Regions from separate parts of the Bradyrhizobium sp. IC4059 genome, predicted to be linked through region 2. Evidence: predicted binding sites of a transcription regulator. Region 2 holds the regulator's gene; the other holds the start of a gene.
What was found. Region 2 encodes LexA, which represses DNA repair genes until DNA is damaged. Its sites were predicted from a motif close to TGTTCNNNNTGTGTTCNG; they were not measured.
Positions count from the first base shown of each region.

Region 1: the regulator LexA is predicted to act here: its motif matches at 3,010-3,027, upstream of I6F12_RS02105 (DUF3072 domain-containing protein).

Region 1 covers NZ_JADYVH010000001.1:446,271-452,148, reverse strand. Annotated here, with positions in the region: gene I6F12_RS02135 (HAMP domain-containing protein) at 1-183, shown strand, start outside; gene I6F12_RS02130 (HWE histidine kinase domain-containing protein) at 197-1,684, shown strand; gene I6F12_RS02125 (hypothetical protein) at 1,681-1,902, opposite strand; gene I6F12_RS02120 (hypothetical protein) at 2,055-2,312, shown strand; gene I6F12_RS02115 (hypothetical protein) at 2,408-2,650, shown strand; gene I6F12_RS02110 (hypothetical protein) at 2,727-2,948, opposite strand; gene I6F12_RS02105 (DUF3072 domain-containing protein) at 3,064-3,258, shown strand; gene I6F12_RS02100 (DUF6496 domain-containing protein) at 3,349-3,678, shown strand; gene I6F12_RS02095 (hypothetical protein) at 3,685-4,047, opposite strand; gene I6F12_RS02090 (Do family serine endopeptidase) at 4,317-5,870, opposite strand.
Region 2 covers NZ_JADYVH010000005.1:173,215-179,092, reverse strand. Annotated here, with positions in the region: gene I6F12_RS17405 (ComEC/Rec2 family competence protein) at 28-2,307, shown strand; gene I6F12_RS17400 (GAF domain-containing protein) at 2,314-3,255, opposite strand; gene I6F12_RS17395 (hypothetical protein) at 3,473-3,907, opposite strand; gene lexA (transcriptional repressor LexA) at 4,293-4,994, opposite strand; gene glp (gephyrin-like molybdotransferase Glp) at 5,171-5,878, opposite strand, start outside.

The DNA of each region.
Region 1 (5,878 bases), on a different contig from region 2:
CAGACCATCGGCGTGATCCGCGAGAACCCGGCCTTCGCCCGTCTGCCGATCATCGCGTTGACCGCCAAGGCGATGAAGGGCGACCGGGAGAAATGCCTCGAAGCCGGCGCGTCCGACTACCTCGCCAAACCGGTCAACACCGACCAATTGCTGCTTGCGATCCGCATGTGGCTGCATCGCTGAGTTGGACATGCGTATGGACCAGGAAAAGGTCAACATCCTGCTCGTCGACGACCAGCCGGCCAAGCTGCTCGCCTATGAGGTGATCCTGAAGGATCTCGGCGAGAACCTCGTCATCGCCTCCTCGGGCCGCGAGGCGTTGGAGGTGCTGCTCAAGACCGAGATCGCGGTGATCCTGGTCGACGTCTGCATGCCCGAGCTCGACGGCTTCGAGCTCGCCGCGATGATCCGCGAGCATCCGCGTTTCCAGAAGACCGCCATGATCTTCATCTCGGCGATCCAGGTCAGCGACATCGACCGGCTGCGCGGCTACGAGATGGGCGCGGTCGATTACGTGCCGGTTCCGGTCGTGCCGGAGGTACTGCGCGCCAAGATCAAGGTGTTTGCCGAGCTCTACCGCAAGACGCGCGAGCTCGAACGGCTGAACCACGAGCTCGAGGATCGCGTCCGCGCCCGCACCGCGGAACTGGAGGCTTCCACCGCGAAGCTGCGCGAGAGCGAGCAGCGGCGCAGCATGGCGATCGCGGCAGGCAAGATGGGGTCCTGGGACTGGGACTGGATCAGCGGCGATTGGATGTGGGACGAGGGGCAATACAATATCTTCGGCGTCAGCCCCGACAATTTCGAGATCAATCCGGCCAACGTTCAGGCCCTGCTGCACCCCGACGACGTCGACCAGTTGCGCAAGGCGATCGCCGAGTTCAACAAGGGCACACGCGCCTATGAGACGGAGTTCCGCATCATCCGGCCCGACGGCGAGGTGCGCTGGTGCGTCGGCACGGCGGCCGCAACCACGGACGAGAGCGGGCGCGTGGTGCGCGTCAGCGGCGTGACCGTCGACATCACCGAGCGCAAGCGCGCCGAGGAGCGGCAGAACCTGCTGGCGCGGGAAGTCGATCATCGCGCGAAGAACGCGCTGGCGCTGGCGCAGTCGATCGTGCGCCTCACCCGGGCCGACGAGGTCAAGGCCTATGTCAACGCCGTCGAGGGGCGCATCAATGCGCTGGCGCGCGTGCACACCATCCTGTCGCTGTCGAGCTGGCAAGGCGCCGAGCTCTCCAGGCTGATCGACGAGGAGCTTGCGCCCTACTCGCTGGGCGACCAGATCAAATTGGCAGGGCCCGAAGTTCAGTTGCTGCCGGCGACGGCCCAGACGCTGGCGCTCGCACTGCACGAGCTCTTCACCAACTCGGCAAAGTACGGCGCGCTATCCACGCGAGCGGGGCGGCTCGCGATCGATTGGCAGGTCGACGAGGAGCTGCTCACGCTGAGCTGGGAGGAATCCGGCGGTCCCCTGGTCAAGACCCCGAAATCGCGCGGCTTCGGCACGCGAAGCCTGCTTGCGAGCATCGAGTCCCAGCTTGGCGGACAGGCGCAGTTCGATTGGCGCGCCGAGGGCCTGCTGTGCCGTCTTGAGGTGCCGTTGACACGCAAGACCGCGGCGGCTGCACCAAGCAAGTTCGACACCGCCGGCGCTGCCGAATTGCAACGCGCATCCGGTTAACCTGACGCTGCCCTGCTCATGCGCTGCGCCGTGCGTGGTTCGCGCGCGACGCGCCCTTCGAGCCAAGCTTCCGTTCGGGCGAGATCGCGCAGCGCCCTCGCGTAGCGGCGGGCCGCGCTTCGCTCCGCGCCAAGCGGAAGCTTGCGCGCCTTGCGCAGGATGTCCGCGGCCGCGTTGCGATAGGCCAGCGAGCGGTAAAGAAAGACGACCTTACCCATATCGATGTTCCCGTCAATGTTCCCGTTTTGCTGGCGCCCATCTTGGCAAGCCCGGCATGAACGCCGGATGAAACGGGCGGTAACAATTCCTTCAGCGGAACGGAACCCGGCGATCACATGCGCGTTGGCGTGGCAGTTCGGGATGCCGTCCCATGCGCACCAAGAAGTCGTCTGAGCTGATCTCTGCCAGCGGCCTTATCAAGCTGATGACGCATGCAATGATGGGCGCAGCGCTCGGCCTCATTTTCAGCCTCACGCTCGTCCTGTCCAATCCAGCCGTCGCCAACCTGCTGAACAATGGCGGAAGCCAGGCCGCGATGGTCTTCGCCCTCACCTTGGTGACGACCTTCGCGATCGGCGCGACGCTCACCGGCGCCGTGTTCATCCTGGCCGAGGACAAGCAAACTTGAAGCGTGGGTGACGCACGGAAGATACTTCGCCGGGAACTCCCTGCCGCGACGCGCGGTTTGTGCCTGCGTCAATTTAACTCAGGGAGTTTCCCCGCGTGAAGACGACCAAGCTCGCTCTCGCCGTAATATTGGCAACCGGCCTTGCCGCCGCGCCGTTTGCCGCCCAGGCCAAATCGCACAAGACTAAGCATGGATCCTCGATGTCGTCGGCACAGACCACCGGCGCCAACACCAAGTCCTCCAAGGGCGCTGATCCGTCCGGCCAAGGCGGCGCCGGTCCCGGCTCTGATCAGGGCGGCACCATGACCAACAAGGGCGGCATGACCGACACCAAATAGGCGCTCCCTGGAATCATGAAGGGCTCCGCATTGCGGAACCCTTTGTCTTCTATCTTTGGTTCGGCACTCGGCCTTCTCAGCGGCGCTCGGCTGCGCGCGCGGAGTTGCCGCCTGTCTTCACGGCACGAAGCCGCACCCGGTCGCGGACGTTCGGCAGTACGTCGCTGCCGCCGGCAGCCTTCCATTCGGCGATCAAGAGATTGATCTTCCGGCGCAAGTCCATCTGCGCCAGGGCTCTTTCCGTGCAGTCGTGATCGCGCTCGACGAGGTCGCGCACCGACGCCTCGACGTCGGCCATCTCAAGCCTCAAGGCTCTGATTTTACGTCGAATTTCATTAATTCTGTTGTCCATGCCTTGTTAGAACAAAATAAGAACATATAGTCAAGTCACGATTTCAGGACGGAGACGCCAGATGCAGGTTCAAGGTAAATACGACGCCAGATTTTTCCTGGGCGAGCAGATGACGCGGGCGCAGGGCCTCAAGCTGAAGCGGCTCAGCGAAGAGGCCTATCAGCCCGGCCAATATGCGCGGGATCTGTCCTTCACCGAGGCCGCCCGGCGCATCCAGGTGCTGGAAGCGGAGATCGAGCTGGCAAACTCCTTCTAGAGCATCGCATCGCGCTTTAGGCCTGCGCCGTTCCACGCTCCCGGAACCATGGCTGTGCAGAATGGTTCTCCCCGCCGAGGGAGAATATGCATGGCACGCAAGGCAAAAAAGCGCCGCTACTCGCGCAGCTCGGGCAGCGATGTCGCCACCGAGATGCGGCGTTACAAGAAGGGCACCGCGAAGAGCGGCCGTGGCGGGCGCGGCGGCCGCGTCAAGAACCGCAAGCAGGCCATCGCGATCGGACTGTCGAAGGCACGCAAGAAGGGCAAGAAGGTCCCGAAGAAGGCTTCGAAGCGCAAGAGCGCCAAAAAGACGTCCAAGAAGACGTCCAAGAAAGCATCCAAGAAAACGTCCGGGACGTCGTCCAAGAAATCGTCGAACAAGAAATCATCGAAGCGCAAATCCAAGCGGTCGCGCTGACCCGCCTCAGATCATGCTCCCCGGCATGAAGCAGCGGATCGAAATCCCGAACGCAGTCTTGACCGGCCACACCATCGTGCGGCCGGCCCGGTTGGGCTCGGTGATGACGGCCTCATCCGGCACATCGATCCACTGTCCGTCGATGCGGACACGGTAGCGCCCGTTGTGCGACTCCCAGTCGAGATCGGCAAGGGCGAAACCGTCCGCGTCCGAGCAGCACGGACCGAGATGGCTGCGCAAACTGTCGAACCATGGCTTCAGAGGAGAATTCGCGTAGCGGCCGTCGTCGCGCCCGAGCGCGTTTCCCCCCGAGAGCACCAATGGCGCCACGAGCAGCGCACTCCTGAGCGAGAGCTTCAATCGATCCATGTCGGCACCGATCACTTGTGAACCACCGGCGAGTTCCGCAAAGCGCCGGGAGGCTCGAAGTTCCACGCTTGCAACCCCTCTCAGCGGCCACGTTGGCGCAGAGGACCGAGGCGCCCTGCGAGTGTGATCAGCGAACACGGCTTTTTCGGACGCACCAGGTCATCATCCCTGCCGTTAACGAGAATGTGACCGGCCTGGTGCGGACGTGACGTGTGTGCAAAAGGCGGCCCGAAGGCCGCCTTCCTGGATTGGTAAGGGTCGAGTTGACGTTATGCGAGTGGCACCGCAACGAAGCGGGTGGCCTCCGCGCTTCTGACCTGAAGCAGCACGCTGCGCTTGCCCGACGATTTGGCCTGCGCCAGCTCGGAGCGCACCTCGCCGACATTGCTGACAGCCTTGCCGCCGACATTGAGGATGACGTCGCCGGTCCGGATGCCGCGTTGCGCGGCCGGGCCTTGCGGATCAACCTCGGTGACGACGACGCCGTTCTGGCCTGCGCCCTGGACGTCACCGGCGGGCGCCAGGCTGAGGCCGAGGCGCGGCGTGCCGGCACCCGGCTGTCCGCTGCCCTCGTCGGCATTGCCACTGCCATTGCCCTTGGCCTGCCGCTCGTTCGGCAACTCGCCGAGCGCCAGCGTCACCGTCTTGCTGTCGCCCTTGCGGAAGACATCGAGCTTCACGGACGTGCCCGGCGTCAAGCCGGCGATGGTGCGGGCGAGGTCGCGGGAGTCCTTGATCGTGGTGCCGTTGACGGCGGTGATGACATCGCCCGCCTGGATGCCGGCCTTCGCCGCCGGGCTGCCATCCTGCGGATTGTCGACGATCGCGCCGCGCGCCTCCTTGAGCCCGAGGCTGTCGGCGATATCCGACGTCACCGGCTGCACCTGCACGCCGAGCCAGCCCCGGGTGACCGCGCCCTTGTCCTTCAATTGCGCGACGACGAGCTTGGCGGTCGAAGCCGGGATATCGAAGCCGATGCCGACCGAGCCGCCCGAGGGCGAGAAGATCGCAGTGTTCACGCCGATCACGTTGCCGTTCATGTCGAAGGCCGGACCGCCGGAATTACCCTTGTTGATCGGCGCGTCGATCTGGATGAAGTCGTCATAGGGACCGTTGCCGATGTCGCGGCCGCTGGCCGAGACGATGCCGGCGGTCACGGTGCCGCCAAGACCGAAGGGATTGCCGACCGCGACCACCCAGTCGCCAATGCGCGGCTTCTGGTCGGAGAACTTGACGAACGGAAAGTCCTTCTTGCCGTCGACCTTGATCAGCGCGAGATCTGTCTTCGGATCGGTGCCGACCACTTTCGCGGTGTAGGTCGTGCCGTCGTCCATCGTCACCTGCACGGACTCGGCGCGATCGACGACGTGATTGTTGGTCACGGCATAGCCGTCGGCGGAGATGAAAAAGCCGGAGCCTTCGCCCGTGATCATCTGGTGGCGCTGGCGCGGCATGCCGTTCGCGCCGCCCGGAAAGCGGAAACCGAACTGTCGCGAGAACTGGTCGAACGGCGTGTCCTCGTCCGAATCCATCCGGTTCTGCTGCAGCATCGCGCTCTTGTCGTTGTCCTGATCGATTTTGACCCGCACCGAGATCACAGCGGGTTTGACCCTGCTGACGAGATCGCCGAAGCCGGGCGGCGTCGCGGCGGCTTCGGCCGCCTGAGCCGGCGCAATCAAGGAGTTGATGCCGTACGGCGAGGCGCCTGGCGCAACTGCCAGGGCGGCCACGCCCAGCGCGGCCACGGTGCCGAGCAGCGCGAGCCGCCGCGGCCGCAAGATCTTGCGAGACGTGGTGATGTCGGAATTGACGCGATCGTTCATGTCGAAAT
Region 2 (5,878 bases):
CCGTCGCGTATCGTAAGGTGCAGGGGAATGGCGGAGCCGGGCCGGCCAGGACGGTCCCAGGGAGTTGCCGGGACGTGGCCGGTCGGCCGCGCCGCCCCGGCCGGCGGCTTGGCGCCAGCGGGCCTCGGCATCTGGCCGGCGATCATCGAGACGCTGCGCCAATGGGCTCGGGGCGAGGCCGGGCCTGGCCGGCTGTTGCCGTGGGTGCCGGTCGCCTTCGGCGGCGGCATTGCGCTTTATTTCGCCGCCGATCATGAGCCGGTGCTGTGGGTGGTTGCCGCCACAGCCATCGCGCTGATGCTCGGCGCGGTGCTGCTCCGGCGGAGCCGGCTGTTTGCGCCCGCCATCATGCTCGCGGCGGTCGCGGCTGGTTTTGCCGTGGCGACCTGGAAGACCGCGCGTATCGCGCACACCGTTTTGGCAAAACCGCTCTATTCGGTGTCGCTGTCGGGCTTCGTGGAAGCGCGCGACATCCGCGAGCGCACCGACCGTTTCGTGCTGCGCGTCAGCGCGATGGAGGCGCAGCGCAGCGACGTCAAGCTCGAGCGCGTCCGCCTCTCGGTGCGCAAGGGCACGGCGCCTGAGGTTGGCAGCTTCGTGCAGCTGAAGGCGCGGCTGCTCCCGCCGATCTCGCCGGTGCGCCCCGGCAGCTATGATTTCTCGCGCGACATGTTCTTCCAGGGCATCGGCGCCTCCGGCTTCGTGATGGGCGCGATCACGGCGTCCACGCCGCCGGATGCTGGCGGCCTGCGGCTGCGCTACGCGGCCTTCATGCAGGGCCTGCGCGATGCGATCGATGCGCGCATCCGCGCAACGCTCGAAGGCGATAACCGCGCGATTGCGACGGCGCTGCTCACGGGGCGGCGCGATGCGATCACCGCGCCCGTGAACGATGCCATGTTCGTCTCGGGACTCGGCCATGTGCTGTCGATCTCCGGCTATCACATGGCGGTCGTCGCCGGCGTCGTCTTCTTCGCGGTGCGCGCGCTGCTGGCCTTGATCCCGGGGCTGGCGGCCGGCTCTGCCATCAAGAAATGGTCGGCCGCCGCGGCGCTGGTCGCGGCCGCGTTCTACCTGTTGCTGTCGGGCGCGGAGGTTGCGACGCAAAGATCGTTCTTCATGACGGCGGTGGTGCTGATCGCAGTGATGGTCGACCGCCGCGCCATCACCTTCCGCACGCTGGCGGTTGCCGCGCTGATCGTGCTTGCGGTCGCGCCGGAGGCGTTGGTGCATCCAAGCTTCCAGATGTCGTTTGCGGCAACGCTCGGGCTGGTGGCGCTGGTGCAGATCGGCATGCCGAACCTGCTCGCCTCGCCCGATCATTCCGCGACGGCGCGGATCGCGTTGTGGGGCGGCCGCGAGATCGCGATGCTGTTCCTGGCCTCGCTGATCGCGGGGCTCGCGACCACGCCGTACGCCGCCTTCCACTTCCATCGCGTGACCCCATACGGCGTGCTCGCCAATCTCGGCGCCATGCCGGTGGTCTCGGCGCTGGTGATGCCGGCCGGGCTGTTGGGGCTGCTCGCGGCGCCCTTCGGGCTCGACGGCGTGTTCTGGTGGTTGATGGGGATCGGCATCGAGTGGATGGTCCTGGTCGCGCGCTGGGTGGCGGCCCTGCCGGGCGCCGTCGGCCGCATTCCCGCCTTCGGGATCGCGCCGCTGATCGCAGCGAGCCTCGGGCTCATCGTGATGGGCCTGTTGCGCACGCCCTTGCGCTGGTCCGGCGCCCTGGTGCTGCTGGCAGCGATCCTCTGGGGACTGTCGGTGCGGCAGCCCGATATCCTGATTGCCGGGGATGGCGCGAGCGTCGCGATCCGGGGCGGGGATGGGCGCTTGCAGGTGATCCGCGCCAGCAAGGACAGCTTCCTGCTGAAGGAGTGGTTGGCTGCCGATGCCGATCCGCGCGATGCCGGCAACGCCTCGTTGGCGAGTGGGGTGTCGTGTGACGAGACCGGCTGCGTGGCGCCGCTCGCGGACGGACGACTGATCGCGTTGGCGACGCGTATCGACGCGCTGGCCGATGATTGCAGCCGCGCCGCGCTGGTGGTGACGGCGCGGCCTGCGCCACCCGATTGCGCGGCGATGGTGGTCGATCGGGCGGGTCTTGCCAGTCAGGGCGCACTGGCTCTGACGAGACGCGGCGAGGGCTTTTCGGTGCAGGCGGTGAGGACGAGGGGAGCAAGCCGTCCCTGGCTGCCGGCCGGCGCCGGCGAGGGAGATTTCGACGGCAGCCTCGTGCCGAAGGCGGCCGTGCCCCGCAACCGGGACGCAACGCCATCGGAGGCCGACTTGCAGGCCGACGATTGACGCGGATCACAAATACCAGGCCAGCACGGCGTCAAGCCTTCCGTTGCCGATGACCGGCAGGGCCACCATTCGGCTCAGCCCGGCTGCGCAGGCTTCGGAGCCGGCGATCGAGCCGTCACGGGTGAGATCGTCGTTGAGCGCGGGCATGCCGGCGGCCCAGGCGCCGCCAATGCTGCCTTCGCCCCTGGCGATGGACTGCGCCGCATAGCGTGCGGCGAGGTCGGTCTGCGCGCTGCAATCGCCGGCGCGAAAGACCAGCGCCGAACGGTCCTCGTTCGGGACCCAGATCTCGAAGCGTCGTGCAATCGGCGTTGCCTGCGCGGAGAGGAATGTCAGAACCCAGGTCTGGTCGGTACCGGTTCGGTAGGGCACGCCGACGCCGAGATTGATCCCGACCTTGGCGGCGTCCTCCCAGCGCAGGAAACTCTTGGCGTCGTGCAAGTCCTTGATGATCAGCGGCAGGCCCGCCTTCCAGGTGCGTCCGGGCAGGCCGAAGCCGCGCGGAAATCTGGTGTGGCGGGAGTTGAATTCGAACATGTCCGCGGTGCCGTAATAGCCATCGACGAGCCCCATCTCATGCGAGAGATCAGGATCGTTGTGCCAGAGTTCGATCGCGCCGACGTGCGCCTCGTCGTCGCCACAGAACAGCACCAGCACGGCTTGCAGGAATTCGCCCGCGAACACCGGCACCGCCACGCCGCAGGTGAGGCCGGCCGCAGCGGCCTGATCGGTCCGCTTGAAATAGGAGTTGGCGAATTTCGTGAGGATGACGGGGTGGCCACAGGCCCAGGCCTTGCCGGGAAGTCCCTCGTCATATCCGAAGTGCAGCTCTTCGCTGACGGCTTTGAACGCGGACAGCCCATCGTCGTAGAGGCCGCCGCCGAATTCCAGCCGCCTGCGCGTCCGGTCGGGTACCCAAAGTTCAACGACGCGAATGAAGGTCTTCATCGAGCGTGTCCGCCGCCTCAAACCACGACAGCATCGGTCATTTGGCTGCGGAGCGGACGTTCAAAATGCGGGCAGCACGGCCCAAACTTCGTGCGACGACGAGGCGCGGCGGTGGGCTCGCCGATCGAATGTCCTGAAACACAAACTCACCGGGCTCGCCGGCCTCAGCCGGCGACGGCAATTTCAATCCCGGGCTCGGCCTGTCGGCCGAAGGGCGTCAGCCGATCGGCAGGCGCGTGATCGTGGGCCGCGTGTCGGCGACGATCTGCGGCTTGTGCTCGCGCTCGGGGGCTGGCTGCGTCACCGGCAATTGCAGCACGGTCGCGCGCTGGCCTTCGACGAGCTGCGTCACCAGCACGTATTTGCCGTCGGGGAATTCGATCGCGTCATGATGGCGATCGGGAATGTGCGGGTCGATCTTGCCGAACTTGCCGACGCGAGAGTTCACGGTGCGCGTCCAGATCCAGCGGTTGTCGTAGCGGACGTTGTCGGCGAAAGCGAGCTCCGTCCCCGGCAGCAGACAGACCGCGACGGAGGGATCGGCTTCGGAAGCGAAACCGCGCGTCGAGGTGCCGCGGAAGGTTGTCGTGACGATCGTCTCGCCGACTTCGGCGGGGCGCGTCGCGACGGCATGCAGGCTGTAGTCACACATCGGGTGCTCCTCATGCTGGGATAGCGACCCGCGTCTCTTTCGAGGCGCAGGCCTCTATCAGAGTGGAAGCATACAACGCTCTGCTCGGTTATGGGCAAATCTGCGGCTCGCGTCCGCAGCGCGCGATCACATTATCTTTCCCGGATTCGATAGGAACAAACCTCGCGTCCTTGCATTCGGCCGGAGCTATCAGCACTGCCGGCACAACTCTACCGGCGAAGCAGAAATGGCTGCGCGCCTGCGCGGGGGAATGTCGCGCGGGAAGATGGACCGGACAGCCGGCGCAGAACCAGAGAAACCGTCCAGCCGGAGCGGACAAGTATCCGCTCCGATCCTGGATCGCCGATGCCGATCGAAACGCGCGCGGCGCTTGATGTTTCCCGTATCAGTACTTCCGGTAAAGCCCGATCAGCTTGCCCTGGATCTTCACGCGGTTCGGCGGAAGAATGCGGACCTCGTAGGCGGCATTGGCGGGCTCGAGCGCGATCGAGGCGCCGCGGCGGCGGAAGCGCTTGAGCGTGGCCTCCTCGTCGTCGATCAATGCCACCACGATGTCGCCGGTATTTGCGGTCTCGTTGCGCTGGATCAGCGCCATGTCGCCGTCGAGGATGCCGGCCTCGACCATCGAATCGCCGCGCACTTCGAGCGCGTAGTGCTCGCCCGAGCCGAGCATGTCCGGCGGCACGCTGATGGTATGGCTGCGGGTCTGCAGCGCCTCGATCGGCGTGCCGGCGGCGATGCGGCCCATCACGGGCACCGCGACGGGGCGCTCGCCCTCGTCCGCAGGCGGGCTGGAGCTCGCGCGCACCTTGCCGAGATTGCCCTCGATCACGCTCGGGGTGAAGCCACGGCGATTGCCGGCGGCGGCCTGGAGCTCGGGCAGCTTGATCACCTCGATGGCACGGGCGCGGTTGGGCAGGCGGCGAATGAAGCCGCGCTCCTCGAGCGCAGTGATCAGGCGATGGATGCCTGACTTCGAGCGCAGGTCGAGCGCATCCTTCATCTCGTCGAAGGACGGCGGCACGCCGCTTTCCTTCAGACGTTCGCTGATGAATCGCAGAAGCTCGTATTGTTTGCGCGTCAACATCTCGACCAAAGTCCCCCGGTTGATGTCGTTCGATTCCGACACGATGAAGCCGGCACTAAGCCGCTACATCCTCGAAACAAATCATGAACGGACACTATATGTTCGATATGTGTTCCGCAACTGCTTAATTTATGGTGAACGCGGCCAAGCTCGCGGAATGCGTGTGGCTGGGCGGCTCAGACGGGCAGCCGGAGCACCTCGCAAGGCGTGCCGGCCTCGGCCTTCGGCGCGAACGGTGCGCGCACCAGAAGTACCTGTGCCGCAGCGAGATTCGCAAGAAGGGAGGAGTCCTGATGGCTGACCGGAAGGGCGACGCGCGTGCCGTCGTCGCGCTCCTCCAGCCGCGCACGCAGATAGTCCTCGCGCTGGTCGTTGGCGGCGAGATCGCGGCCCAGCACGGCGCGCTCGCGCCGATGATGAATCGCTGAACGGCCCGACAGGGCGCGAATCAAGGGGACCATGAACAGGAAGGCGCACACGTAGGACGACACGGGATTGCCGGGCAGGCCAATCACGCGCATCGCGCCTATCCGACCGTGCATCATCGGCTTGCCCGGCCGGATCGCGATCTTCCAGAACGCCATCGCGATGCCTTCGCCCTTGAGCGCCTGCTGGATCAGGTCGTGGTCGCCGACCGAGGCACCGCCGGTCGTGATCAGGATGTCGGCGCCGCTCTCGCGCGCGCGGCGGATGCCGGCGGACGTCGCCTCCAGTGTATCGGCGGCAATTCCGAGGTCGATGGTCTCGGCGCCCTCGCTGCGGGCGAGCGCATGCAGGGCATAGCCGTTGGAATAGACGATCTGGCCGCGACCAGGCGTGGTGCCCGGCATCACGAGCTCGTCGCCGGTGGCGAGAACGGCAACCCTCGGGCGGCGGATGATGGC